Regions from separate parts of the Cupriavidus basilensis genome, predicted to be linked through region 1. Evidence: predicted binding sites of a transcription regulator. Region 1 holds the regulator's gene; each other region holds the start of a gene.

Region 1 (7,272 bases):
GCCACCGCGTCGCGCGTCATGCCGGCGGCGCAAACAACACCACGCAGGAACACTGAGTCATGAGCGACTTCTTCACGGATTTCTGGAGCTACTACATTGCCGCCATCGCGCTGGTCGGCATCGTCTGGTGCGTGTGGCTGCTGTTCTCCCAGCGCAAGGTCACCAAGGTTGTGGGCGCGCCTGAGGACACCGGCCACGTGTGGGATGGCGACCTGCGCGAGCTGAACAACCCGCTGCCACGCTGGTGGATGTGGATGTTCCTGCTGGCATGCATCTTTGGCCTGGGTTACCTGGTGCTGTACCCCGGCCTGGGTTCGTACGCCGGCGTGCTCAAGACCTCCAGCCGGGTTGAGCTGGAGGCGCACCGCCAGGCAGCCGAACAACTGCAACGCGAGGTCTATGGCAAGTACATGCAGATGGACGTCAAGCAGGTGGCGGCCGACCCGGCGGCGCGCGAAATCGGGCAACGCCTGTTTCTCAACTACTGCGCGCAATGCCACGGCTCCGATGCGCGCGGCAGCCGCGGCTTTCCCAACCTGACCGATAACGACTGGCTGTACGGCGGAGATCCCGAGACCATCACGCAGACCATTACCAAGGGCCGCAACGGCGTGATGCCGTCGTTCGCCTCGACCATCGACGGCAAGCTCGCTGGCGACGTGGCGCAATACGTGCGCTCGCTGTCCGGCCTGTCTTCCGACCCGATTCGCGCCTCGCGCGGCGAGAGCACGTTCAAGTCCACCTGCGCGGCCTGCCATGGCTCCACCGGCAAGGGCAACCAGGCGCTTGGCGCGCCTAACCTGTCGGACCGCGTGTGGCTGTACGGCAGCTCGGAGGCGAACATCGTCGATGCCATCCTGAAGGGCCACAACAACCATATGCCGGCGCACGAGGAAATCCTCACGCCGGAGCGTATCCGCATGTTGACGGCCTATGTCTGGGGCCTGTCCAACACCGGCGGCGCAGGCGAGGGGGCAAAGCAATGAGCCACTGCGCTTATGCTTGTCAGGCGGACCCGCGCGGCGGCGGGGGCGTTCGCACATGAACGCCCCCGGACCGGAGCCGCTTGAAAGGAACGGGGCCGCGTGGGCGCCGCTGCGAGCGCCCACGCCTGATTCGGCTGACGCGGAAACGTCGGACGAGACCCTGTATGAAGTCCGCCGCAAGATCTATCCGCGCTCGGTGTCGGGTGCGTTCTCGAGCTGGCGGGTCTGGATGGTGGTCCTGACCCAGCTGTTCTTCTATGGCATGCCCTGGCTGCAGTGGAACGGCCGCCAGGCCATGTTGTTCGATCTCGGCGCGCGCAAGTTTTATATCTTCGGCCTGGTGCTGTGGCCGCAGGACGTGATCTACCTTGCCGTGCTGCTGGTGATCTCCGCGGTGTCGCTGTTTCTCTTCACGGCGATTGCGGGGCGGCTGTTCTGCGGCTACGCGTGTCCGCAAACGGTGTACACCGAGATCTTCATGTGGATCGAGCGGCATGTGGAAGGCGACCGCTTTGCCCGCATCCGCCTGGACGGCGACCCCTGGAGCGTGCGCAAGCTGCGCCTGAAGGCCACCAAGCACACGCTCTGGATCGTGATCGCGCTATGGACGGGCTTTACCTTCGTCGGCTACTTCTCGCCCATTCGCACGCTCGGCGCGCAGGTGCTGAGCCTCTCGCTGGGTCCGTGGCAGACGTTCTGGATGCTGTTTTACTCGTTTGCCACCTGGGGCAACGCCGGCTTCATGCGCGAGCAGGTCTGCAAGTACATGTGCCCGTATGCGCGTTTCCAGAGCGTGATGGTGGATCGCGACACCTATGTGGTCACCTATGACGTAGGCCGCGGCGAGCCGCGCGGCAGCCGCTCGCGCAAGGCGGACCACAAGGCTGCCGGGCTGGGCTCGTGCGTGAATTGCAGCATCTGCGTGCAGGTCTGTCCTACCGGCATCGATATCCGAGATGGCCTGCAGTACGACTGCATTGGCTGCGGCGCCTGTATCGACGCCTGCAACCAGGTCATGGACAAGATGGCTTACCCGCGCGGGCTGATCGGCTATACGTCTGAGAACGCCATGCGCAGCGCGCTCTCGGAGACCGTGGCACGCAAGCGCCTGGTGCGGCCGCGCACGGTGATCTACTCGGTGATCTGGCTGGCGCTGGTCGCCGGCTTCATGGCCTCGCTGGCCATGCGCACGCCGCTCAAGGTCGATATCATCCGCGACCGCGGCGCGCTGGGGCGGGAAGTGGAAGGGCGCTGGATCGAGAACGTGTACCGGCTGCAGCTGATCAACACGACCGAGGCGCCGACGCGCGTCGCCGTCAGCGCGGGCAGCGATGAGCTCAAGGGCTTGGCCGTGGAATATGATCACGCTGCCGGCAACCTGGAGCCCACGTCCAATCGCCTGATTCCCATCCGGGTGCGCGTGCCGATCGAGTCCGCGGCGCAGGGCACGCACAAGATCGAGGTCACGGTGACCGCGGTGCCCGACAAGGGCGCGGGGGGGCATGGCGCGGAGATTCGACAGAGCACCAGCTTTATCGTGCCGCGCAATCTATGAGGCGACGGGGGACGCTGGATGCACCAATCCGTACGCTACAGACGCGATCTAGAACTAGAGGAGGCCAGATGACGCAGCAAAGCAATCCCTGGTGGAAGGAGCCATGGCCGTGGCTGCTGATGAGTGGGCCGTTCGTGGCCATGGTGGCCTGCGGGGTCACGATCTGGCTGGCCATGACCCACCCGGATCCGCCCATTGAGGAAGGGGTCGCTCGCCACGGCCTGGTGGTCGAGAAGGCGGGCAGCGCGGCACGCCAGGCAGCGCCGGTCGCGGCGCAAGCGAGGTGATCATGAGGCTACGCTGGCTGATGTGGGTGTTGTGGCCCGCTTTCCTGGTCGCCGGGCTGACGACCGCGCTGGTATTCTCCATGGTCGATCCCGGTGACCTGCGCTTCTTCGGCCAGCCGGTCGAGGCATCGCGGGAGGCGGTCTACACCGTGGGCTTCCTGATCGCGTGGGTGCTGTGCTCGCTGTCGAGCGGCTTGACGTTGTACACCATGCCCACGCGGCTGGCGGACACGGACGAGCTGGAGTGACTGTGATGCGCGCCTTGCCGGTTCAGGCCAGCAGGCGCGGCATCGCGGCGAGCCGCCGCGGGCGAGGGCGGCCCGCGACGTGCACGTCAGCAGGACTTGTTGACGATCTGCTTGATCCCCACCATGTCGACCAGCTTGACGTGGCGCTGGCGAATCTGGATCAGGCCGGCTTCCGCAAAGCGCGAGAACAGGCGGCTGACGGTTTCGAGCTTGAGCCCCAGGTAGCTGCCGATTTCCTCGCGGCTCATGCGCAGCACAAATTCGGAGGCCGAATAGCCGCGCGCGGACAAGCGCTCGGACAGGTTGATCAGGAAAGCGGCAAGCCGCTCCTCGGCGCGCATCGATCCGAGCGTGATCAACATGACCTGGTCCTGCGAGATCTCCTTGCTCATCAGGCGCATGAACTGATGCTGCAGGGAAGGCAGGACGTTGGACAGCGTCTGGAGATCGCCAAAGCGCACCACGCAGACTTCGGTATCTTCCAGTGCGGTGGCGTCCGACGCGTGTTGCATCTCGCCAAGGCCGTCGAGGCCGACGACTTCGCCGGGAAGGTGGAAGCCCGTGATCTGCGAGCGGCCGTCTTCCATTGTCAGGTGGGTCTTGAGCGTGCCGAAGCGAATCGCGTAGACGGCGGTGAGAGGATCGCCGAGGCGGTACAGGGTTTCGCCCTTGCGTACGCGCACCCGGTCCTGGACCAGCGTATCCATCTTTTCGAGGTCCTGCTGCGACATGCCGACGGGCAGGCAGAGCTGGCCGAGCGAGCAAGTGGAGCAGCGGGGCGACATCTCGGTAATGGGAATGGTGGTGAGCAATTGGGGCCTGTCGGTTTAGCGCAGTCAATCAAGCGCGATGTGGCAGGCGCATTGAGTTGAGAGCTTGACGTTGAGAGTCGTCGGTTGGAAGCGCTATCCACATCGGCCTGGCGCGCGGGTCTTGCGGCAGTGCGCTATCTGTGCAGCGCGGCTTGCCGTGCCCGTCGTCATGTTGTGCGAGCGCGCTGATGTACGCGGGCGCCAAGCTTCATGTTGATAGCGCCTCTTGGAGCTGCGGGGGCGCGTTCGCCGCATTTTACCGCGCCGGACGTTGCGATTGTGTGATTGGGAGGAGAAGTTGACCATAGGCGTGCTTATCAGCGTATTTACCCTGGCTTTGCTGGGCGGCGTGCACTGCGCCGCCATGTGCGGCGGGATCGCGCTGGCGGCGGAGCAGGGCGGCGTTGCGCGCGTGCCTGCCACGGTGCTCCGGCGTCCCGGCCATTGGTTGCTGGAACTGCTTGTCATGCATGCCGGGCGGCTGAGCATGTATGCGGTGCTGGGAGGCTTGCTGGGTGCCCTTGGTGCCGGTGTCTGGAAGGCACAGTACCTGCCGCTGCAGCGTTGGCTGTTCGGGATCGGCAGCGTGATGCTGGTGCTGTCGGGCTTGTGGATGTTGTGCGGGCGCACCATGGGTACGGGTGGGCTTGAGCGGCTCGCCGCCCGGGGCGCGGGTGGCTTGCTGCGCGGCCTTGGCGCTGTCGGGGCGCGCTTGCCAGCTGTGGCCCGGGCGCATGGGCAGGGCCGCTTGCTGCGCCGCTACGGCATGGGGCTAGCCTGGGGGCTGGTCCCGTGCGGCATGGTGTACGGTGCTCTTGCCATGGCGTTGCTGGCCGGCAATGCTCTGTCGGGCGCGCTGGTGATGGCCGTGTTTGGCCTGGGCACCCTGCCGAACCTGCTGGTGATCTCGGGCCTGTCCGGCTATCTCAGGCAGCTTTCGCGGCGCCCGGCGTTGCGCGCTGGCGCTGGCCTTGCGGTGGTGGCTTTTGGCTTGGCCGGGGTGGCGCGCGCGCTGCTTTTACCTGAGACGCTTGCCGCGCATGGATTCTGCCTGGTCTTCTGAAGCGCCGTTTCGTGGTGTATCTGTCACTTCCTCGCTGAGGTAGCTGTGCGAATCGGTTGCAGGTTTGCCAGGGAATGCCATACAATCGCAAGAACAGCGATATCGCGCAGCGTATTTCATCGTGGCATCGTCAGGTAGCATCCGCTGCTCAGGGATGCATGCCAGGAACACCCAGGCAGGCATCAGCGCCAGGGACCGTTCCCCATCCGCCGTCCGGTTCAAAAGATTCGGTTCAAAAGACCAGCCACGGCAGGGCGGGGTGAAATAGGCCAGCAGGCCCGATATCCGTATTTTCTTGCACCCGGCGCGTTCGATGATAAACGCCGCGCCGGACAGGTCCGCCACATCAGGGGGAAGGCGCGACGCAAGGGCTCCGTCGACTGGCAGATAAAGCCGGTGGCCGGGCGATCTCCTGCCGGTCAGGTCCGGCACCCGATGCAATAAAAGAAGGCGCACGGCTGGCATGCATCAAGCATGCGGTTGGCTGCGCGGCCAGATGGCGGTGGCAATCCCTACCGCTGAACCCGCAATCTCCAGTGCGCCCGGGATCAACCGGGGCGCAGGTGCAAAGACAGGCTGCACGCAATCAACATGAATACCCAAGAGGCGAAGATCGTCCTCGAGACCGCGCTGATCTGCGCGCAGGAACCGTTGCGCGTCAATGACTTGCGCCGGCTGTTTGCCGACGAAGTCGGTGCCGACACCATTCGCGTGCTGCTGGAAGAGTTGCGCCGCGACTGGGAGCAACGCGGCGTGGAACTCGTGGCACTGGCCAGTGGCTGGCGTTTCCAGAGCCGCCCTGTCATGCGCGAGTACCTGGATCGGCTGAATCCGGAAAAGCCGCCCAAGTACTCCCGCGCCGTGATGGAGACGCTGGCGATCATCGCCTACCGGCAACCGGTCACGCGGGGCGATATCGAGGAAATCCGCGGTGTCGCGGTCAGCACCGAAGTCGTGAAGAAGCTCGAGGACCGCAGCTGGATCGAGGTGATCGGCCACCGTGACGTGCCCGGACGGCCTGCGCTTTATGCCACCACCAAGAACTTCCTTGATGACCTCGGCCTGCGCACGCTCGATGAATTGCCGCCGCTGGAAGACATCCAGGCCCAGGCGCAGGTCGCAATGCTGAATCAGGAGCCGATCGACTTCGAGGCGCTGGGCACGGTGCCGGCCGATAGCGACGAAGAGGCATTCGCGGAACCTGGCGATGATCAGGCCGGCGCTGCCGAGCTGGTTGTGGCGGATCCCGGAGAGGGTGAATCGACCCCTTCGGGCGTGGCTGCCCCCGACGGTCTAGCGGCCGGCGCCACGGACGGCATTGCCGGTTTGGTGGATGCGTTTGAAAGAAAGGAGGCCGTGGCGCAAGCGGAAGCTGGGTTCACACCCACGCCCGAGGCCGAGGCGGAAGTGCCGGCGACGCCTGAGCCGGACGGTAAGCCAGGGAGCGAGCCGGTGGCCGCCGAGCCCGCCGGCGCGCGGTCCGGCGACGCAGCCGAGGAGCAAGCCGTCGAAGACGGTGAAACAAATGAGCAAACGGACACGCCCGCCAACGGTTACCACGTACAAGTGGCCTCCGGCGAGCAGGCGTCCGAAGTCCCGGGGGCGTCCACGACGAATCCGGCGCACCCCAGCGAGCACGACGAGCACGACCAGCGCGTGTCCAACTGAACACCATGCAACATCCGAATGTGAATACCTTGTCCGATTCTGATCAAGACGTCCGCCAGGCGGATACGCCGGCCGGCGATGCCGGTAATGGCGCCGAAGGCGGCGCCGGCACCGATGGCGCGCCGCGCCGCAAGGGCCTGCGCCGTGGCTTGCGCAATCTGGTGGCCACGCGCCGCCAGGCCGCGCAGGACCGCGATGGCGACCGTGCCGCGGACGGCGGGACGCTAAACCCTGCGGGCAGCCCCGATGCCGGCACCGCGCAGGACGCGCGTGGCGACGGCGCAAGGAAGGGGCGTACGCGTGGCAAGCGCAAGCCTGCGGAAGGCGAGGCTGTGCAGGCAGGCGAAGCGCAGGGCGAGCGCCCGGCGCCGCGAGGCCGCCGCAACTTCACCGGTGACACCGCCGAAGGTGTAAGCGAGGTCGCGGGCGAGCGCCAGCGCGATGGCGCTCGCCCCAACCCGAATGGGAGTGGCGCCCGCAAGCGCAAGCCGCAGCAAGGCCAGCAGCCGCAAGGCGCGGCCCGCCGCGGCGGCGGCGAAGGGCAGCAAGGCGGCCCGCGCCAGCAAGGCAAGGGCGGCAAGGGTAAGGGCGGGGCGCAGCGCCCGGCCGCGGGTGTGCCCGAGAAGGCGCCCGCCGCCGCCGCTAGCGGTGAG
Region 2 (7,272 bases), 730 kb from region 1:
TCCAGGCACGTGCATAGCATGGGTACATGACCTGTCCAATCGGGGAGACAGGCACCTGGGAGAACGCGGCATGGAACCGGCGGCACTCACGCAAGCGTTGATGCGGCCCGCGGCTTACCCGCATCCGGTGGGCAAGGTCAGCCTGATCGAGACGCACATCTCGCAAGTCTTCCTTGCCGGGCCCTTTGCCTACAAGGTGCGCAAGCCCGTGCGCCTGGACTTCGTCGACTTCGGCACGCTGGCCGCCCGCGAGGCGGATTGCCAGGCCGAACTCGAACTGAATCGCAGGATGGCGGCGGCGCTCTACCTCGGCGTGGTGCCGATCGTGGCGGGACCCGACCCCGGGGAGGTCCGGGTAGGCGGTACCGGCCAAGCGCTGGAGTACGCGGTAAAGATGCGCCGCTTCCGCCAGCAAGACCTGTTCTGCGCGATGGCGCAGACAAACCGGCTAACCGGCACCCATGTCGAGACGCTGGCCCGCCGGCTTGCCGCGATCCACCTGGCCGCGCCGGTCGCCAGCGGCGGCACCGGGCATGGCACGCCGGCACGGATCGCGGCGGTGGCGCAACAAGCCATGGCGGGCGTTGCCGCCCTCGCCTCGGGCACCGGCGCGGCGGCACGCGTGGCGGCGCTGCTGCGCGAGCGGGCCGTGGCGCTGCAACCGGCATTTGCCAAGCGGCTGGCAAGCGGCCATGTCAGGGAGTGCCACGGCGACCTGCACCTTGGCAATATCGCCTTGATCGATGGCGAGCCCACGCCATTCGATTGCCTGGAGTTCGATGCGGGGCTACGCTGGATCGACACCATCAGCGATACCGCCTTTGTTTTCATGGATCTGCTCCATGCCAGCCGGCAAGACCTGGCCTACCGGCTGATCAATACCTACCTGGAATGCAGCGGCGACTATGCCGGCCTGGCGATATTGCCGTTCTACACGGCGCTGCGCGCCGTGGTGCGCGCCCGCGTGCTGCTCGAGCGGGCGCACCAGCGCAGCGCGGCAGGCACCGGCACCGGCACCGCCGCGGAAATGGCGGCGGCGCAGATGCGCTGCAACGATCTGCTCGCGCTGGCCAGTGCCGCGCTGACGCGCAATCCGGGCGCGATCACCATCATGCATGGCCTCTCGGGCAGCGGCAAAAGCACCGTTGCCCACCAGCTGGCGCTGGCCGCGGCCATGGTGCGCGTGCGCGCCGACGTGGAGCGCAAACGCCTTGCGCTTGCACATGGCCATCAACTTGCCGATACACCTGGCAATCCGGACGCGCACGGCGACCTTTACACGGCGCAACACACCGCCCGCGTCTACCGGCGGCTGCTGGCAATCTGCCGGCTCGGCAGTGGCGCCGGATTCCCCATGATTGCCGATGCGACCTTCCTTGCGCGCGCCGAGCGGCGGCGGTTTGCGTCGCTGGCCGCGCGCCGTGGAGCTGGCTTTTCCATCGTCGACTGCCATGCAAGCCTGGCCACCCTGCGCGAACGGATCGTCACGCGCGCGCGCCAGGGCGGCGATCCTTCCGAGGCGGACCTCCAGGTGCTGGAGTGGCAGCGGCGCGCCCAGGAGCCATTGGGCAGCGATGAATGGCGCCATGTGGTGCGCATAGGCGATACCGTTTTGTCCGGCTGATTGGGCGGTTCGTGGCAACTTGCCCGCTCAGGCTTCCTTGGGCGACAGCCATGCTGGCCGCTGCGCGCCGCCGCTGCGGCCATTGGCGGCTTCCACCTGCTCGGTAAGCGCGCGCAGGGCCTGCATTGCCGCCCCGCTGGCCACATCGGCCTGGCGCAGCGCCAGTACCGGCGACGGCGGCTCCGTGGCCAGCCGGGCGACCTCCTCTGCCGCCCGGAAAGCGCCTTGCCGGGCCATCACGCAGATCACCGACGTCTTGCAGGTCAGTGGCATGTGGTCACGCAGGAAGCTGCGCATGGGTGCGGCCAAGTGGCCGATCCAGATGGGTGCGACGATGACAAGCCGCTGGCAATCGTCCAGCGCCGGGCCGGCGTAGCGGTAGCCTACATGGCGCTGCAACAAGATATCGAGCACGCAGCGCACATCGCCCAGCAAGCCGGCGCGGCTGGCCTGGTCGCCGACCTCCGCCAGCGGCCAGCCGGATTGCGCCGCCAGTTCTTCCGCGGCCTGGCGCGCCGTGCCGGTGCGCGAGTAATAAACGATCAGGATCTTTTCCATCGATGGCTCCTCAGCTCTCGATCCGGGTTATCCGCGTGCCGACCAGCGACAGGCTGATCATGACGCCGCCGTTGGCCAGCACGAAGCCCGCAATATCGCCCCGCACGGTGTTGCTATCCAGGCTGGCACCGATGCCCAGGCTCAGGACGGACACCGACCCGTCCACGCCCACGGTCCAGCCCTGGCTGGCACGGAAGCGTTCCAGCGCCTGCCCGGTCAGGAACACCAGCACCACGGCCCTGGATGCCATGCCCGCCTGCGCCCCGAGCGAGGCGCCAATCAGCCGGTAATAGGCCTTGTCCCCGCCTGCGCCACGCATCATGCCGTCGCCCTGCTCCACGCCCGCCACCGCGCCGCCGGCAAGCACATCGGGAAACACCAGCACGCCGCTGGCCTTGTCCAGCAGGGCCCGCACGCCGGGGTTGCGCGCCATCAGGCGCACCAGCACGGCTTCGCAGCGCGCATCGAGCTCGTCGGCATCCAGCACGCGCTTGTCGGCGGCTGGACCTGCCCACGCGGGCGCCGGCAGGCCTGCTGCGCAGCACAGCACGGCAGCTCCGGCGAGCGCCCGGCATGCCAGGCGCCGCCGCCTGGCGGCAGCCGGCAACGTTGGGGTCATGGCTTCGCCGTCGCGCCGGATGCCAGCTTTGTGGCCGCGTTCGCCTCAGCCTGGGGCGCGTGCACCAGCAGAACCGGCTGGCGGCATTGCCGCACCAGCGCTTCGGCAACGCTGCCCATCAGCAAGCGCCGCACGCCGCGGCGTCCGTGCGTGCCCAGCACCAGCAACTCCGCCCCGGTCTGCTGCGCCACCTGCTCGATCGCGTTGGCCACGTCGCCCAGCGCCAGGGCTTCATCCACCATCAGCGTCTTGCATGTCACCTGCGCAGCCGCCGCCTTGGCCTTGGCTTCGTCCAGCAGGATCTGCCCGCCTTCGAGCAGGCCGGCACGCAGGTCTGTCAGGTCGATGTAGCCGACCTCGTACCTGAGGTAGCTGTTATCGATCACATGCACCACGGTGAGTTCCGAGCGCAGCGCGGCGGCCAGGCGCAGCGCCTCCCCCAGCGCCCGATCGGCGGACTCGCTGCCATCCACGGCAACCAGGATCTTGCTGTACATCTTGTACCTCCCGCTGGAAAGACAGGCGCCGCAGCTTGCGGCAGACGCTTCCAGTGTGTACGCCCGGGCAAGCATGGTGTTGATGTAGATCATGGCATTTGCTGCTTTCCCGGGCACGCGCCGCTTGCGCGCTTTGTGCGCAGCGCCCGGGTGGCTTGACGTGCATCAATACGTCCCGTGCCCAGCCCTCTAAGCTGCAGATGGAAGCCGCTCCCATGCGCGCTTTCCTATCGACTATCGACATTGCAACATGGCGACATCCAGCCAGGAGGCACGGACCATGTACCAGAGAATATTGCTCGCGGTGGACGGCAGCCGCTCTTCGGAACTAGCGCTGACCCAGGCCATCACGGTGGCCAAGGCGACCGGCAGCGAGGTAAAGGTGCTCTTCGTGGCGGACGACAACGATATCTTCTTCACGGCGGGCAGCTACGACCCCCGCAAACTGATGGAAGGCATCCTGGCCGCGGGACGCGATGCGCTGGCAGCGGCCGCCGCGCGCCTGGCGGATGCCGGCGTCCCGCATTCGACGCTGATCCTCGAGAAGCCCGTTTCCCCCGGGCAGATCTCCACCACGATCGTGGAGCAAGCCGACCGCTGGAATGCGGACCTGATCGTGATCGGCACGCACGGCCGCCGCGGCTTCCGGCGCCTGGTCATGGGCAGTGTGTCCGAAGGCGTGGTGCACAAGAGCAACAAGCCGGTGCTGATGGTGCGCAGCGAGATCGAGGAATGAGGGCGCCCCGGGTCCTTGCCGGCCTGCTGGCCGCATGGGCCTTGAGTTGCCATGGCATCGCGCTGGCCGTGCAGGCCGCGCCGGCAGCGCTCTGGTTTTCGCAGGGCCATCCCAATGCCCAGGCCTGGCAGGCCGCCGGCATCCTCGACGGCGCCACGGCCGACGGGCTGGACCCCCGCGATTATGATGCCGAGGGCCTGCACCGCGCGCTGGGCCAGGCCGCGCACGGGCCGCCACTGACGCCCGAAGCCGCCGCCTCGCTGGACGAGAGGCTGACGGCGGCAATGCAGCGCTATCTCGCCGACCTGCACGGCGGCCGGGTCGATCCCGGCACGATCCACGAGAAATTTGCCCCGGCGCCGGACCGGCAGTTCGATCCGTCGCGCCTCCTGCGCGCAGCCGTCGCCGGGCAGGACCTGCCCGAGGCAGTCCGGCAGGCGGCGCCGTCGTTCCCGCTCTACGCCAGCCTGCGCGCGGCGCTTTCACGCTACCGCGCGCTGGCAGGCCACCCGGCCTGGCAGGCACCGCTGCCGCCGCTGCCCGGCAGGAAGCTGGTGCCCGGGCAGGCCTACGCCGGGCTGCCGGTGCTGGCGCAGCGCCTGATCGCACTAGGCGACCTGCCCGCCGCCACGCCGGTCCCGGAACGCTACCAAGGCGAACTGGTGGAGGGCGTCAAGGCGTTCCAGGTTCGCCACGGGCTGGAGGCGGATGGCGCCATCGGCGCGGGCACGTTCGCGCAACTGAACGCGCCGCTCGCCGGCCGCGTGCGGCAGATCGAACTGACGCTGGAGCGCCTGCGCTGGACGCCCCTGCTGGAGGGCCCGCGCATGATCGTGGTCAACGTGCCGGAGTTCGTATTGCGCGCCTACGAAATCCACGACGGCGCCATCCAGGTCAAGGCGGAAATGAAGGTGATCGTGGGCAAGGCGCTCGATACGCGCACGCCGCTGTTCAAGGAGGACATGCGCTTCATCGAGTTCAGTCCTTACTGGAACGTGCCGCCGTCCATCGCGCGCGCGGAAACCGTGCCCCGGCTGCGCCGCGATCCCGGCTATTTCGAGCGGCAAGGCTTCGAGTTCGTCACTGGCGACGGCAAGGTGATCACCACCCTGTCGGCTGCCAGCCTGGATGCGGTCCAGCGCGGCCAACTGCGCATACGGCAACGCCCGGGCCCGATGAATGCGCTTGGCGACATCAAGTTCGTCTTCCCCAACAACGAGAACATCTACCTGCATCACACGCCCACCCCGCAACTGTTCGCGCGGGACCGACGCGACCTGAGCCATGGCTGCATCCGTGTCGAGGCGCCGGAGGCGCTGGCTGGCTTCGTGCTGCAGGACACGCCCGGCTGGACCGAGGCGCGCATCCGCCAGGCCATGGAGAAGGGAGAATCCAGCACGCTGCGGCTGCGCCAGCCCTTGCCGGTTGTGCTTGCCTACGGCACGGCCATCGTCAAGGCCGATGCTCGCATCTACTTCTTCCCGGATATCTATGGGCTGGACAGCGTGCTTGACGAGGCGCTGCGGCAACGGTCGGCCCGCCTGCGGGCTTCCGCCTTGGCCAGCACGCAGGCAAGATAGGGCAATTGCACCAAAGGGGAGTGCTTTCGATGACCAGACCGCCCAGCGATCCTCGCCGCCGGTTCCTGCGGCACGCCGGCGGGCTTGTGCTGGCTGGCACGCTGCTGCCGTTGCCGGCCCGGGCCGCGCTGGCAAGCTTGCCCGATGCCCGCAGCTTGTCCTTCGAGCACACCCACACCGGCGAGCGCATCGCCTTGGTCTACGCCGTCGGCGATCAGTTCGTGCCCGGGTCGCTGGCCGCGCTCAATCACTTCCTGCGCGATCACTACTCGGGCGAGGTCGGCGTGATCGATCCGCAACTGTTCGCGCTGCTTTACCGCCTGAGGCAAACCCTGTGCTGCGAGACCCCCTTCCAGGTCATCTCCGGCTATCGCAGCCCCGCCACCAACGCGCGGCTGCGCAAGACGCGCGGTGGCGGCGTGGCCAGCCATAGCCTGCATATGGACGGCAAAGCCATCGATATCCGCCTGCCCGGCGTTGCGCTGTCCGACCTGCGTGACGCCGCGCTCTCGCTGCGCGCCGGCGGCGTGGGCTTCTATGCGCAGGAACAGTTCGTGCATACGGATACGGGCCGGGTGCGGGATTGGTAGGCAAGGCGCCGTTGAAGGCCATCGGCAGGTTCCGGCCAGGCTCACGCCTCCGGGTTTTCCCCATCGGCGGCCCCCCCTAGCCTGGGCGGCCCGGACAAGTTATGCTCTTGGCCGCATATTAGCCCGCACGGGGTAGACTAGCGCTCAATCGACAATCGCCCGGCAACGGGCGGGCATATCTGGACGGAAATCAGCCATGCGCACCCCTGCACAATCAATCTCTTGCCCGCGCGCATGCCACTAAGCCGGTTGTTGTTGCCCCCAGAGCCGCCCACGCTCGCGCCCGGCATCGCGCACAGCAGTTTCAGCGTGCAAGGCGACGCCCGCCAGAGCTTGCTGGCCTGGCAGGAGCGGATGAGTCCGGTCTATGATATCCGGCCTGCCACGGCGCAAGGCGAGCAGACGTTCGAAGCCTCGCTGTCTCGCTACTCCATCGACGATCTGAGCTTCTTCGACATCCGCACCGGTCCCAATCTGGCCGAGCGCTCGTTGGGGCGCGTGTCGACCGAGAACATTCGCGACATCACCTTCAGCGTGTTCCTGGAAGGCATGCCAGCCCAGTTCCTGGGCGGCAAGCCCGGGCCAGACGCGCCGCGGCGGCCCGGCGTGCCAAGCATCCTTGCGCTGGACATGGACCAGCCATGCACCATCCGGAGTTTTCATGGCCGCATGCTGCTGTTTTTCGTGCCACGCGCCTTGGTGGAAATGGCCTTCCCCGACGCCGCCTCGCTGCATGGCCGCCTGGTTGAGGCCACCACCCCGCTGATGCGGGTGCTGATCTCGCATCTGGTAGCACTGAATCGGCAAATCGTAGGCCTGTGCAAAGAGGAAGCCGAGCGGGCATTTCGCACCGCGGTCGAACTGCTGGCCGCTGCGTTCAGCCGGCACGCGGGGCTCTCCGGCAACGCCCGCGCTGCGGTGCGGGCGGCGGTGTACGGACAGGTGCGGCGCTATGTCGAGGCCAATCTGCATGACCCCGACCTGACCCCTGACAGCGTGCTGCAATCGCTGCATCTGTCACGCGCCAGCGTGTACCGCCTGTTCATGCATGAAGGTGGCCTGGCCGCC
Region 3 (7,272 bases), 1.3 Mb from region 1:
GTCGAGCGGCTGGCCCGCGAGCGCGTGGCGCTCACGGTATGCCCGCTGTCCAACCAGAAGCTCAAGGTCTACCCGGACCTGCGCGACCACTCCCTGCACCGCCTGCTCGAAGCCGGCGTGCTGGTCACGCTGCACTCGGACGACCCCGCCTATTTCGGCGGCTATATGAACGCGAACTGGGAAGCCACTTTCGAAGCCTTGCCGCTGACCGCGGCCGATGGCCACAAGCTGGCGCGCAACAGTTTCGAGGCGTCGTTCCTGCCCGCCTCGCAAAAGACTGCCTTCCTCGCCGAAGTCGACCACTTCTGGCAATCCCCCCTGCCCGCCGCGGCCTCCACGGCCTGAAGCGCGGCTCACCCCAAGATGCCGGCGCGCCATGCGCGCGCCGGCGCATGACGAGACATCGATATGACGACCACGCCCCCCACCCAGTCCATCACCCGCGCCATCCGTGGCCGCGTGCTGCACTTCCTGCGCGACCCCCAGTTTCATGACGACGCGTATCAGTATTGGGAAGACGGGGTGCTGATCGTTACCGCCGGGCATGTCGCCGCGGTGGGCAGCCATGCCGACCTGGCCGACCAGATCCCGGCCGGCGCCGAAGTGATCGACCGCCGCGGCAAGCTGATCGTGCCGGGCTTTATCGACACGCACGTGCACTACCCGCAGACCGACATCATCGCCTCGCCCTCGCCCGGCCTGCTGCACTGGCTGGAGACCTATACCTTCCCCGAGGAGCGCCGCTTTGCCGAGCCGGAATACGCGGCGGCCGTGGCTGGCTTTTTCGCCGACGAGCTGTTGCGCAACGGCACCACCAGCGCCGTGGCCTGGAGCACCGTGCATACGGCGTCGGCCGATGCGCTGTTTGCCGAAGCCGACCGCCGCAACCTGCGCCTGGTCACCGGCAAGGTGATGATGGACCGCAACTGCCCCGAATTCCTGCGCGACACCGCCGAGTCCGGCGCGCGCGATTCGGCCGACCTGATCTCGCGCTGGCACGGCAAGAACCGCCTGTCGTACGCCATTACGCCGCGCTTCGCGCCCACCTCCAGCGAAGCGCAGTTGCAAGCCTGCGGCGAGTTGGCCAAGGCCTACCCGGACGCCTTCATCCAGACCCACGTGGCGGAGAACCGCGACGAAGTGAAATGGGTGGCCGAGCTGTTCCCGCAAGCCCGCAGCTATCTGGACATCTACGATCACTACGGCCTGCTGCGCCCGGGCGCGCTGTACGGCCACGCCATCTACCTCGACCAGGACGACCGCAAGCGGCTGGCCGACAGCGGCGCGGCGGTGGCGCACTGCCCCACCTCCAACCTGTTCCTGGGCAGCGGCTTCTATGACTTCCACCAGTCGGATGCGCACCGCCTCAACGTGACGCTGGCCACCGACGTGGGCGGGGGCACTTCATTCTCGATGCTGCGCACCATGAACGCCGCCCACAAGGTGGCGCGCATGGGCGGCTACCACCTGACCGCGCTGCGCATGTTCTACCTGGCCACCCGTGCCGCCGCCGATGCACTGGGCTGGAGCGAGCGCGTGGGCAGCTTCACCCCCGGCTGCGAGGCCGACTTCATCGTGCTCGACCCGCAGGCCACGCCGCTGATCGCGCGCCGCAGCGAGCGCTCGGAAACGCTGGAAGAGCAGTTGTTCGCCTTCGCCATGCTGGGTGACGACCGCGTCATCGGCGAGGTGTATGTGATGGGCGAGCCGGCGAGCGCGCCGGCCTGCGCCGCGCACTAATCGTCACTTCCCGCTGTGTAACACCGGGTCCGGCCTTGCTGGCTTGACCCGGATCAACACCCCTGTCACGCAATCCTTCTAAGCTGTCACACCATCGGCCTGTCCCGTGGCCGCGCATCGCCAGTCTCGGGCCCAGCCCGACCCCGCGTTCGACAACTGAAGGTTTTTGCATGATTGCCACGCAGCAAGCTTCCTTTCCGGAGCCGATTTCCCCTGACGTCCCCCTGCCCTCGCGCAAGATCATCCGCGGCTGGCTGATCCCGCTTGCCGCGCGCAGCACGCCGCGCGCGCTGGCGCTGTTCGCGCTGGACACCGCGCTGTTCCTGGCCGCGCTGGCCGGGGTGGTGCTGTTCTCCCACTGGCTCGCCAAGCTGGCCGCCAGCGTGGCAACGGGGCTGATCATCGCCCGCCTGTTCATCATCGGCCACGATGCCTGCCACCAGAGCCTGACGCCCCGGCGCGGCCTGAACAAATGGCTGGGCCGGCTGACCTTCCTGCCGTCGCTCACGCCTTACAGCCTGTGGGAAGTGGGCCATAACGTGGTCCACCACGGTTACTCCAACCTCAAGGGCTTCGACTTCGTCTGGCAGCCTTACTCGCTCGAGGAATTCCAGGCCCTGCCGCGCTGGCGCCGCGCGCTGGAGCGGGTCTACCGCACCGGCTTTGGCGCGGGCCTGTACTACCTGGTCGAGATCTGGTGGTTCAAGATGTTCTTCCCCAGCCGCCGCCAGATGCCCACGCGCCGCGCCGTCTTCATGTGGGACTGCACGCTGGTGGCGCTCTTCGGCGTGGCCTGGATCGGTGCGCTGGCGTGGCTGGCCATCGCCACGGGGCAGTCGGTGGCGCTGCTGGTCGGGCTGGGCTTCGTGCTGCCGTTCCTGGTCTGGAATTTCACGGTGGGCTTCGTGCTCTACGTGCACCACACCCACACCAGCGTGGCCTGGTACGACACCAAGGCCATGTGGGCGCGCGCCCAGCCCTTCGTCTCCACCACCGTGCACCTGCGCTTTCGCTATGGCATCGGCGCGGCGCTGCACCACATCATGGAGCACACCGCGCACCACGTGGACATGAGCGTGCCGCTGTACCGCCTCAAGCGCGCCCAGGCGCTGCTGGAGCATGCGCTGCCGGGCCGCATCATCATCCAGAACTTCACCTGGCGCTGGTATTTCGATACCGCGCGCCGCTGCAAGCTGTACGACTTCAAGGCGCTCTGCTGGACGGACTTCCGCGGCCGCCAGACCAGCGCCAACGCGCCAGTGCCGGCATAACCCACCATCCTCCCCCCCACCCCCTGCCGCAGCCGCCCTGGCTGCGCTTTGTCTTTTGGGGCGCGTAATACTCAATTACAAAATCTTTCCGCGCGCTTGTCCCGCGCAGCGGCGCTTGCCTCGTTAAGCAAGGTATCGGTCCCAGGGTCATTGCACATCCCGACCCGGGGCCGCCCCTTGGACAACGCCCGAGCGCAAATCAGCGCCGACAGGACAAACAGGACAAAGACAAATGGCAATCAGCAAACCCCATGCGCCCGCACGCCGCCGCCTGCTCCGCGCCGCCCTGCCGGCGCTCGCCTCGCTGGCGGTGCTTGGCAGCCTGGCCGGTTGCGTGACCGAGCGCGTGGTAGTACGCCAGCCGGCGCCTGCGCCACCCCACCAGGTGGTCCGCAACATGCCACCGCCGGTGCACGAAGACCGCGGCCCCGCGCCTGCCTACGGCTGGAACTGGGTGCCGGGCCACTGGAAGTGGGAAGGCAACGACTGGTTCTGGGTGCACGGCCGCTGGGTCCAGCAGCCGGTGCCGGTGATGCCGCCCGTGATCGTGGAACAGATCACCGTCGCCCCCGCAGCACACGCCTACTGGGTGCCCGGACACTGGGTCTGGCGTTTCGAGGGCGGCGGCTGGGTCTGGATGAAGGGCGCCTGGCACGGCTAAGCGGCCACTCAGACAGATTCTGGCGTCGTTGCTCGGCCTTGGCCGTACCACGCGTACGGCCAAGGCCGCGCACCTGGCCAGAACCGCTTCCCTTCATTTAGGCGTCTCCACCATCTTGCCGCCCTGCTCCGCCATGCGCGCGCGCATGGCGTCGGCCGAGCCGATCTGATGGAACAGCGGCCCGCCCGGGGCGAAGCTATCGGCCGTGGCAAGCCGGCCGACCACCACCGGCTCGAAGCCGGCATCGCGCACCAGTTGCTCGCCGATGCGCAGGGCCTTGGGATCGTCGGCGGCGATCGGCACCGCGATCAGGCCCTCGGCCCGGTGGTTCTGACTGGCGAAGTTGGTGGCGCCCATGAAATTGAAGGCGCGCACGATACGCGCGCCGTGCAGGTACTTTGCCGTGGTGATGCCGATGCCCTTGCGCATCGCCTCTTCGGCGATGGCGCCATCGCGCGTAAGCACGGCGTTGGTCGCATCCACCACCACTTTGCCGGCAAAGGCCTTGCCATACTCCGCCGATATCTCAGGCAAGGCCTTGTAAGGAACGGCAAGAAAAATCACATTGGAAAACGCCAGCGCCTCGGCCACCGTGCCCGCGCGGGCAAGCGGGCCAAGTTTCTCGACCAGCGGCTTGAGTTCATCCGGGTGACGCGAGGAGAACAGGACGGGATGGCCTGCCTTCACCCACAGCCCGCCCAACGTGCCGCCGATGCGGCCCGACCCGATCACGCCGATGGGCATGGGAGTGCCTTCCCGGCTAGCCTGCGCGCGCAGGCGCGAGGGGGAGATCCCCAGCCACATCGCCAGCAAGGCCAGGCTCACGCTGCCGCTGAGCAGGCGGCGCTGCCGGTCGATGGTTTCGATGCGCTCTGGAAACGGCATGGCGGACTCCTCGATCCGATGAACATCAGACATCGTGATGCTGCAATACAGCAACACAGCAACACGGCAAGCGGGTGCGGTGCGCTTGGCACGCCTTCAAACTCTAGGCGAAAAATGCAGCGCGCGCCGCCACCCCGCTGCCCCGCTGCTGCCGCGTGATCGATTTGGCGCTTGCCACCCTGTGCACTACAGTAAGTAGCACTTGCATCACCCGCGATCCTCCGCCCTTGCGTCCTTGTCCCCACGGAATCGGTCATGGCCTCCGCCCTCCCCTGTCCGCGCCGCTCAAGGCTCGCGCCCGCCGCGCAACGTAGGGCAGCCGCATGGGCGCAGGTGGCGAGGGTGGCCCTGGCGGCGCTGGCTGCGGGCGCAGCGGCAGGCGTGGCCGCCCAGGCGCCGCCCGCCGCGCCTGGCGACGAGGTCCACAACCTGCGCGAGGTCACCGTGGTCGCGCCCGCGCCGCTGCCGTCGTTCTCCATCCCGCGCGAGGCGTTTGCCGGCAATGTGCAAACCGCGACGGACGCCGACATGGAGCGCGCCAAGTCCGGCAACCTGTCCTCGTTCCTGGGCGAGACCATGGACAGCGTGGTGATCAACGACGTACAGGGCAACCCGTTCCAGAAGGACATTCTCTATCGCGGCTACCGCCTGTCCTCCACCCTGGGCGCGGCGCAGGGCATCGCGCTCTACCTGGACGGGGTGCGCCAGAATGGCGCGCTGGGCGATGTGGTCGACTGGACGGCGATCCCCGAGGCTGCCATCAGCACCATCACGCTGGTGCCCGGCAGCAACCCGCTCTACGGCCTCAACGCGCTCGGCGGCGCGCTGGCGCTGACCACCAAGTCCGGCGAGACGCATCCCGGCGTGGAGGCCGACCTGAGCCTCGGCAGCCACGGCCGCGCGCGGCTCGACGTGAGCGGGGGAAAGCTGCTTGGCGATGGCTGGCACGCCTTCGTGGCGGGCACGGGCTTTCGCGAGGACGGCTGGCGCCAGCTGTCCGGCAGCAGCCTGGGCAACCTGTTCGCCAAGGTCGGCCGCTCGACCACCGATACGCAATGGAGCGTGAGCGTGGCGGGCAGCAGCAGCAGCCTGTCCGGCAATGGCCTGCTGCCAGACAGCATCTACGGCAGCCAGCGCAATGCCATCTACACCGCGCCCGACCTCACCCGCACGCGCTCGCTGCAGGTCACGCTCAACGGCACGCACCAGCTCAACGCCGAGGACCAGATCGCGCTGACGGCTTATGCTCGCCTGGGGCACGCAAAGGCCAGCACCGGGGATGTCAGCGACGACTACCTCGGCACCTTGCTTGGCTGCCAGGGCAATGCCGGCAACGCGGGTTGCGAGCCCGGCGCCGCGCCGGCCAGCGCGGTGTTCAACACCTCGACCGTCAACACGCATGACTACGGGCTGTCCGGGCAGTGGTCCCATACGGGCGACATCCACAGCGCAGTACTGGGCGCCGCCTTTGCGCTAAGCCGCGCATCGTATCGCCAGGACACGCAGCCCGCCAGCTTCAGCGACGATCGCGTGGCGGTGGCGGACCCCGGCGCCACGCCCGGCACCAACGCCTCGCTCGATGGACGCACCAGCACCGTCAGCCTGTATGCCTCCGATACCGTCAAGCTCTTGCCGCACAGCTACCTCACCGCGAGCGCGCGCTGGAACACCTCGAGCACGCACACGGTGCTGACCTTGCCGAATGCATCCGACGAACGCTTCACGTTCTCGAAGCTCAATCCTTCGCTTGGGCTCTCGCACCAGTTGCGCAGCGGCCTCACGGTCTTTGCCTCGGCCTCGCAAGGCACGCGCATGCCGACCGCCATCGAGCTGGGCTGCGCGGATCCGGCCAACGCCTGCCAGCTGCCCACCGGCCTGCAGGCGGATCCGTACCTGCGCCAGGTGGTAGCGCGCACGGTGGAGTTCGGCGGGCGCTGGAAGGCCGCTGATGCCACCGAGCTCACGCTCGCGCTGTACCGCAGCGACAACCGCGACGACATCCTGTTCCAGCGCTCGCCGGTCAGCCCGCTTGGCTACTTCACCAACTTCCCCAAGACCCGCAGCCAGGGGCTGGAACTTGGGCTGCGCCAGCGGCTGGGGCGGGTGATGCTGCGCGTCAGCTACAGCTACCTGCAAGCCACCTACCAGGCAGACGGCCAGATCCAGACGCCGTTCGCGGCGCCCGTCAATGTGCGCCCCGGCACGCGCATGGCGGGCGTGCCGCTGCACAGCTTCAAGCTCAGCGGTGACTGGCGTGCCACCGAGTCGGTCACGCTCGGCGGCGCCATGGTCGTATCGTCGTCGCGCCCGGTGGCCGGCAATGAGGACGGCGCGCTGAGCGCGCAGGATCCGCGCCTGGCGCGCACCGCCGGCTTCGTGCTGTTCAACCTGCGGGCGAGCTGGCAGGTCGATGCGCGCTGGCAGCTCTACGCGCGCATCGACAATGTGTTCGACCGCCGATATGAAACCTATGGGCAGGCGGGCCTCAACGTGTTTCCCGGCGGCACCCTGCTGCAGCCCGGCGCGGCCGTGCCGATCGAGCGCTTCGTCGCACCGGGCGCGCCGCGCCTTTTTCTGGTGGGCGTGCGCTATGAATGGGGCGGGCGCTAGCGGCGGCAGGCATGTGGGAAATCCTTGGCAGTTGCCGCGCCGTCGCCAAGAATGAAAGGCAGCCGGATGGGATCGGGCCGGGAACAACGGCAAGCAACGCAAAAA
Region 4 (7,272 bases), 2.2 Mb from region 1:
CCATGCTGGAAAAATCGCGCGCCAACGATTTCGCCACGGCCCACACCATGCTGGTGAGCGGCGAACTGAACGACGCATCGATCGCCTTGCGCAAGGCAATCGACGATCACATCAACTATAACGGCGAGCTGGGCGAACTCGCCGTGAAACACAATAGCGAGCAGTACACCATGGCTGTTCGCGTGTTCTCGGCGGTCATCGTCGTGGCGATGCTGGTCACCGGCTTCCTGGCGGCAACCCTGTATCGCCGTATCCACGGCAGCCTGGCCGAAATCGAGGAGACCCTGGGGTACGTCAGCGACTCCCTGGACCTGGAACGCCGCGCACCGGTGGGCCGCCTGGACGAGATCGGCCGTACCGCGGCCGCCTTCAACCGCCTGCTGGAGCGGGTAGCCGTGGCGCTGCGCGAGGTACGCCATTCGACCGACTCCGTCAGCGTGGCGGCACGGCAGATCGCCGCGGGCAATACCGATTTGTCGGCACGGACCGAACAACAGGCTGCCTCGCTGGAGCAGACCGCATCGAGCATGGAAGAGCTGACCACCACCGTGCGCCAGAACGCCGAGAACGCGCGCCAGGCGAGCGGCCTGGCCGGCAATGCCGCCAGCGTGGCCGAACACGGCAGCACCGCCGTGCAGCAGATGGTGCAAACCATGGGCGCGATCAGCACCAGTTCCAACCGCATCGCGGAGATCACCAGCCTGATCGAGGGCATCGCCTTCCAGACCAACATCCTGGCGCTGAATGCCGCGGTGGAAGCCGCGCGCGCCGGCGAACAAGGCCGGGGCTTCGCGGTGGTGGCCGGCGAGGTGCGCAGCCTGGCGCAGCGCTCGTCCAGCGCCGCCAAGGAAATCAAGGACCTGATCGACAGCTCGGTCAACACCGTGCGCACGGGCTCGGCACAAGCCGAGGATGCCGGCAAGACCATGAGCGAAGTCCAGAACGCGGTGAAGCGCGTATCGGACATCATCGCCGAGATCGCCGCGGCCTCCGACGAGCAAAGCGCGGGCATCGAGCAGGTCAACCAGGCGGTGGGCCAGATGGACGAAGTCACGCAGCAAAATGCCGCGCTGGTGGAAGAAGCAGCCGCCGCCGCGCAATCGCTGGATGACCAGGCCGGCAAGCTGCGCGACACGGTATCGACCTTCCGCCTGGCTACGGCCTGAGCGCGGGTGCGAGGGGCGGCCCACCACCCCTCGCACCGCCCCTCACACGGCCTTCAAACGGCCCTCAAACGGCCAAGACCTCCGCCATGCGCAACACCACGCGCGGGCCGTGCCGGATCAGGTCATGCGCGCGCTCGCCGATCATGATGGCCGGCGCATTGGTGTTGCCGCCAATCAGCGTTGGCATGATCGAAGCATCCACCACGCGCAAGCCTTCCACGCCCCGCACGCGCAGTTGCGGATCGACCACCGCGTATTCGTCCATGCCCATGCGGCACGTCCCCACGGGATGGTAGATGGTATCGGCGTGGGCGCGGATCATCGCGCGGATCGCGCTGTCGTCGCCGCCATCGGCCGGCAAGTGTGCCGAATACAGCTCCTTGCCGCCGAACGCCGCCAGTTGCGGCTGCGCCAGGATCCGGCGCACGATCCGCACGCCGGCCACCAGGCCGTCAAGATCCCGCGGGTCCGACAGGAAGCACGGATCGATCATCGGCGCCTCGCGGATATCGGGCGAAGCCAGCCGTACCTCGCCCCGGCTTTTCGGGCGCAGCACGCAAACGTGGCAGGAATAGCCATGGCCCAGGCGGATGCGGCGCATATGGTCGTCAGCCATTCCGACCACGAAATGCAGCTGCAGGTCGGGCTCGTCCAGCCCGGCGTGGCTCTTCAGGAAGGCGCCTGCCTCGGCAAAGTTGGAAGTCAGCATGCCGGTGCGCTCGCGCCGGTAGCGCAGTATCTCGGCCAGCAGGCGAAACGCGCCGCCCACCGAGACCCCGAACAGCTCGGACGCCGCCACCCGCTTGTGCACGATGACGTCGAGGTGGTCCTGCAGGTTGGCGCCCACGCCCGGCAGGTCGTGCACCACGGGAATACCTAGCTCGCGCAGATGCGAGGCAGGGCCGACGCCCGACACCATCAGCAGTTGCGGCGAGCCGAACGCGCCGGCCGACACGATCACCTCGCGGCGTGCCCGCAACAGGGTCTCGCGGCCATCCTGCCGCACTACCACCCCCACCGCATGGCGGCCCTCGAACTCGATGCGCAGCACCTGCGCGCCCGTCATCACGGCGAGGTTTTCGCGCCCGCCATTGCTGGCGCGGTCGGCGGCGTCGCCGCGATGCAGGTAGGCGCGCGCGGCATTCCAGCGCTCGCCGCCATGCTGGGTCACCTGGTACCAGCCAGCGCCCTCCTGGTCCACGCCGTTGAAGTCGTCGTTGCGGCGATAGCCGGCCTGCTGGGCCGCCTCGATAAAGCGCTGGCCAAAGGGATTGGGCGTGCGCAGGTCCGACACATGGAGCGGGCCGCTGCCGCCGTGCCAGGGATCGTCATCGCGCCCGGCCACGCGCTCATTGCATTCGGCCCGGCGGAAATAGGGCAGCACATCGTCCCAGGCCCAGCCGTCGCAGCCGGCCGAGGCCCAGCGATCGTAGTCAGCCGGCGTGCCCCGCGTGTAGATCATGGCATTGAGCGAGGAACTGCCTCCCAGGCCGCGCCCGCGCGGCTGGTAGCCACGACGCCCGTTCAGCCCGGGCTGCGCAACGGTACGGTAGCCGTAATTATGGCTACCGGCACGCGGCAGCATAGCCGCGCAGCCCGCCGGCGTCGACACCAGCACATGGTGATCGTGGCCGCCGGTCTCGAGCACCGCCACGCTGTCGCTGCCGCTGTCGGCCAGCCGCCCGGCCAGGGCACACCCCGCCGAACCGCCGCCAACGACGAGATAGTCAAAGGTGGTTTCCATCCGTCTCCCCGCCTGGTCCGAGGTCAGTGTGCCGGGGTTGCGCCGAACGCTCCGGCAAGCCGCGCATGCCGGTCAACCCGGTCTGGCTGGCACGCCGAAAGCATGCCGCGAAATCAGTGTAGGGCTTTGCCAGGGCACTGGAAAGGGCGAAGGAGGATCGATGAATACGGTTGTTTGAAGCACGCGGCTAGTGGCCGGCCTCCATTGTCAGGGGGCACCGCCTGGCATATGGTGCGGGGATCTAAACGCCGCGCGCGCCAAGGGCGGCGCACGACCCCAAGGAGAGCGCGACATGAGAGAAGTGCCCGAGATGTCATCCGTATTCGACGCCATGCGCGCCGCCTCGCGCCGCGACCAGGCCCCGGCCTGGGCCGTGCGCGCCGACCGGCTGCGGCGCCTGCGCAAGCTGGTAACGGGGCACATGGACGAGATCTCGCAAGCCATCAGCGCCGATTTCGGCAACCGCCCCCGCCAGGAAACCGCGCTGCTCGAGGCCTTTCCCAGCGTGGCCGGGATCGACGGTGCACTGCGTCATGGCAAGCGCTGGATGCGGGTGCGCCGGGTGCGCACCGGGCTGTGGTTCAAGCCCGCCACGTCGCGGCTGATGCCGCAGCCGCTGGGCGTGATCGGCATCGTGGTGCCGTGGAATTACCCGCTCTACCTGACCGTGGGCCCGCTGGTGGGCGCGCTGGTCGCGGGCAACCGCGCCATGGTCAAGCTCTCCGAGTACACGCCGCGCTGTTCGCGCGGCTGGACGGCCTGGTGAGCGATGCCGCCCACGTCCGCTGGCGCTCTACCTGTTCGAGAAAGACGGCCGCACGATCGACCACGTCATGGCGCAAACCGTGGCGGGCGGCGTCAGCATCAACGAAACGCTGCTGCATATCGCCCAGGAAGACCTCCCCTTCGGCGGCGTGGGCCCCAGCGGCATGGGCGCCTATCAGGGCCAGGCGGGCTTTGAAACCTTCTCCAAGCTCAAGCCGATCTTCCGCCAATCCGGCATCAACGGCGCCGGGCTGCTGAAGCCACCCTATGGCAAGCGCTTTGAAACGATGATCAAGCTGTTGATGCGCTGAATGACGAGGAAAACCTGCGGCGTTGATCGAAGCCGCCGAACGGGCCAACGCGGCGCGCCCTGACGACGGCTGTCTCTCCCTCTCCCCTCAGGGGGAGAGGGCCGGGGAGAGGGGTGGCTTAGCTAGGAGCCACGCGAAGCGAAGCCCGTGGTGTTTTCCAGCCCGCTGGCGTAACGACCACCCAGCCTCAACCCACCACCATCGGCCGCCCCAGCATCCGCGCCAACACCGCTTCCGGCGAATGCGTATGGTCTGAAATCGCCTTCGGCGACAGGTAGTAAGTCTGCTCCATCATGGCCCGGCCCTTCATAGCCGCATGCAGCACCTGGTCGCTGAATACAATCCAGGTCGACCCGGGCGGGAACTGAAATTCCTGCTGCGGCACATTGGCCTGGTACTCCAGGTCGGCCTTTGCAAGATCGTGCAGCTGCAACATCCGATGGTCATACTCCGAGCGCCGGCGCTTGGTGATATGCAGCATCTCCATCACCCGCGCCTGCCCCGGCCACATGCCCTTGGTCTTCGGCACGAAACGCTTGGCGAAATCGCCAAACGGCTCGCCCACACGCCACACGCGCGGCGCCTGTGGGTCAATGTTGTGGAACACGCGCAGCAGCCGCTGGCCCAGCATCGGGTTGGACGGGAAGGAGTCCACATGCAGCCGCGTGTCGTCCTTGCGCCAGCTCACCGGCCGCCCGGCGATCTCGCTCGGGCGCAGCGAGGTGCCGGCGCGCACCATATGCGGGCCATATTCAGGGAACAGGCTGAGCACCAGCTTCTCGCTGTACTCGGCATAGCGGCGAATCAGCACGTACAGGTCTTTCAGGTCCTGCTCGCCACCCGTCGCACCGCGCACGGCCTGGTCGTTGGCGCGCAGGTTGATGTTCTTTGACTTGCCGTCCGACCAGCGGCTGTCCAGGAAACGCTCTTCGCCGGGCTCGAACTGGAAGCGCAGTTGGGGGAAGAACAGCACGGCGCCCTGCTCCAACTCGCGGCGCAACGCCGCCTTGGTGCCGGCATCGAGTTGCGGAGCCCACTCGGTATAGGGCTGGGGGCGGATCAGGTTGAACGCGGGCGCGGCCGCCCCGGGCGCAGTGGCGGGGGTGGGCGTGGAAGGGGTAAGGGTCGAATCAAGTGACATGGGCATCCTCGGTATGCGGGCTCCGGCGGTCTTGAGCGCGCATGCGCGCGCCGCGGCAGGCGAACAAAGCGCCACTCGCCGGGCCACCTTGCCATCCCGCGATTCTACCCTCGCGGCCATGGCGCGCCACGCCCAGCCATGCCGCGCTTGATCCAGGACAAGGCGGTGGCAAGCCAGGAACGCCACCGCAGGCGCGAAAAAAAACCGCCCGAAGGCGGTCTTTCCGATACAAGGTTCGAGCAGCCTTACAGGCCGGCCGCAGCGCGCAGCAGCGCGACCTTGTCGGTGGCTTCCCACGAGAATTCCGGCTCTTCGCGGCCAAAGTGGCCGTAGGCAGCGGTCTTCTCGTAGATCGGGCGCAGCAGGTCAAGCATCTGCACGATGCCCTTCGGGCGCAGGTCGAAATGCTCTTGCACCAGCGCGGCAATCGCCTCGTCGGAGATCTTGCCCGTGCCTTCGGTGTACACCGTCACATTGATCGGGCGGGCCACGCCGATGGCGTAGCTGACCTGCACCTGGCACTGGCGCGCCAGGCCGGCGGCGACCACGTTCTTGGCGACATAGCGGGCAGCGTAGGCTGCCGAGCGGTCGACCTTGGACGGATCCTTGCCCGAGAAAGCACCGCCACCGTGGGGCGAAGCGCCGCCGTAGGTGTCGACGATGATCTTGCGGCCGGTCAGGCCGCAATCGCCCTGCGGGCCGCCGATGACGAAGCGGCCGGTCGGGTTCACCAGGTACTTGGTGTCCTTGAGCATCTCGGCCGGCAGCACCGGCTTGATGATTTCCTCGATGACGGCTTCACGGATCTGCGCCTGGGTGATATCCGGCGAGTGCTGGGTCGACAGCACCACGGTATCCACGCTGTGCGGGCGGCCGTCGACGTAACGCACGGTCACCTGCGACTTGGCGTCGGGACGCAGCCAGGGCAGGCGGCCATCGCGGCGCAGTTGCGACTGGCGCTCGACCAGGCGGTGCGAATAATAGATCGGGAAAGGCATCAGCTCCGGCGTTTCATCGCAGGCGTAGCCAAACATCAGGCCCTGGTCGCCGGCGCCCTGGTTCAGGTAGTCGTCGGAGGCGCGGTCCACGCCCTGAGCGATGTCAGGCGATTGCTTGTCGTAAGCGACCAGCACTGCACAGCCCTTGTAGTCGATGCCGTATTCGGTATTGTCGTAGCCGATGCGCTTGATGGTGTCGCGCGCAACTTGGATGTAATCGACGTTGGCAGTCGTGGTGATTTCCCCGGCCAGGACAACCAGGCCGGTGTTGCACAGCGTTTCAGCGGCCACGCGCGCGTACTTGTCCTGGGCCAGGATGGCATCGAGGACAGCATCGGAAATTTGGTCGGCGACCTTATCGGGATGGCCTTCGGAGACGGATTCCGAAGTGAACAAGAAGTCGTTTGCCACGAACTTTTCTCCAGGTTTGGCTATTGCGCGCCAACCTCTAAGCCCGGGCGGCGACGCTTTAGCGGAATTTTCATGCCGTTCCGGTAGAACGGTATCGCCCCGCAAGTTGTCAGTTAACTCGGCGATACGCGCTATTATACGCGCCTGCAAGCTGCGCTGCAGCACCCCGGTTATCAGGCACACCTGCCAATACCGGACGCTGTCGCGGCCAGGCCGCGCCACCCGACAGGCGGCGCGTTTCCGGCCTGGCGCGAGCCTGCAGGCAGTGCAAGCCGTACGGTGGGCCCCGTAACAACACCAGATTCATTTTGATTGCCCCACTAACGGCAGCGCCCGGCAAAACATTAATGACCCACCCGGCCCGCCGGGCCGCTATCGCAATCCGATGACCTTTCTGTTCTGGCTGATCTCCCGCTTGCCGCTCTCCTGGCTGCACGCCATCGGCGGTGCGCTCGGGTTGCTGGCGGCACGCCTGCCGGGACGTTATGGCACGCGGCTCAGGGAAAACCTTCGCCATGCCTACCCCGACGCCAGCGACGCGATGGTGGCGCAGGCGGCCCGCTCGACCGGCCGCATGATCCTGGAAATGCCCTATTTCTGGAGCCGGCGCCATCCCGAGGCGCGCATGTACGGCTTTGCCGACCGGCTCTGGCCGGAACTCGACAAGCTGATGGCGCAGGGCCGCGGGCTGATCATCCTGGTGCCGCATCTTGGCTGCTTCGAAGTGCTCCCACAG

The links. The regulator FNR, encoded in region 1, switches genes on or off when oxygen is low (the NO sensors DNR and NnrR bind a similar motif). The targets are predictions, from matches to a motif close to TTGATNNNNATCAA.
Region 2: the regulator FNR is predicted to act here: its motif matches at 3,454-3,467, upstream of F7R26_RS08385 (universal stress protein).
Region 3: the regulator FNR is predicted to act here: its motif matches at 1,784-1,797, upstream of F7R26_RS05585 (fatty acid desaturase).
Region 4: the regulator FNR is predicted to act here: its motif matches at 5,275-5,288, upstream of F7R26_RS01450 (Kdo hydroxylase family protein).

Annotation. Positions count from the first base shown of each region.
Region 1 is NZ_CP062803.1:2,568,678-2,575,949, reverse strand. Features, by position in the region: gene ccoP (cytochrome-c oxidase, cbb3-type subunit III) at 60-986, shown strand; gene ccoG (cytochrome c oxidase accessory protein CcoG) at 1,042-2,541, shown strand; gene F7R26_RS11660 (membrane protein) at 2,610-2,828, shown strand; gene F7R26_RS11655 (hypothetical protein) at 2,831-3,076, shown strand; gene fnr (fumarate/nitrate reduction transcriptional regulator Fnr) at 3,163-3,888, opposite strand; gene F7R26_RS11645 (sulfite exporter TauE/SafE family protein) at 4,187-4,951, shown strand; gene F7R26_RS11640 (hypothetical protein) at 4,907-5,416, opposite strand; gene scpB (SMC-Scp complex subunit ScpB) at 5,543-6,619, shown strand; gene rluB (23S rRNA pseudouridine(2605) synthase RluB) at 6,625-7,272, shown strand, end outside.
Region 2 is NZ_CP062803.1:1,839,043-1,846,314, reverse strand. Features, by position in the region: gene F7R26_RS08405 (bifunctional aminoglycoside phosphotransferase/ATP-binding protein) at 71-1,624, shown strand; gene F7R26_RS08400 (flavodoxin family protein) at 1,652-2,182, opposite strand; gene F7R26_RS08395 (lipid-binding SYLF domain-containing protein) at 2,193-2,801, opposite strand; gene F7R26_RS08390 (universal stress protein) at 2,798-3,298, opposite strand; gene F7R26_RS08385 (universal stress protein) at 3,579-4,034, shown strand; gene F7R26_RS08380 (L,D-transpeptidase family protein) at 4,031-5,614, shown strand; gene F7R26_RS08375 (YcbK family protein) at 5,644-6,204, shown strand; gene F7R26_RS08370 (AraC family transcriptional regulator) at 6,514-7,272, shown strand, end outside.
Region 3 is NZ_CP062803.1:1,236,803-1,244,074, reverse strand. Features, by position in the region: gene F7R26_RS05595 (adenosine deaminase) at 1-345, shown strand, start outside; gene guaD (guanine deaminase) at 409-1,740, shown strand; gene F7R26_RS05585 (fatty acid desaturase) at 1,911-3,011, shown strand; gene F7R26_RS05580 (YXWGXW repeat-containing protein) at 3,244-3,672, shown strand; gene F7R26_RS05575 (NADPH-dependent F420 reductase) at 3,766-4,557, opposite strand; gene F7R26_RS05570 (TonB-dependent receptor) at 4,813-7,167, shown strand.
Region 4 is NZ_CP062803.1:327,350-334,621, reverse strand. Features, by position in the region: gene F7R26_RS01465 (methyl-accepting chemotaxis protein) at 1-1,166, shown strand, start outside; gene F7R26_RS01460 (GMC family oxidoreductase) at 1,231-2,910, opposite strand; partial or broken gene F7R26_RS01455 (aldehyde dehydrogenase family protein) at 3,203-3,986, shown strand; gene F7R26_RS01450 (Kdo hydroxylase family protein) at 4,174-5,127, opposite strand; gene metK (methionine adenosyltransferase) at 5,373-6,536, opposite strand; gene F7R26_RS01440 (lysophospholipid acyltransferase family protein) at 6,922-7,272, shown strand, end outside.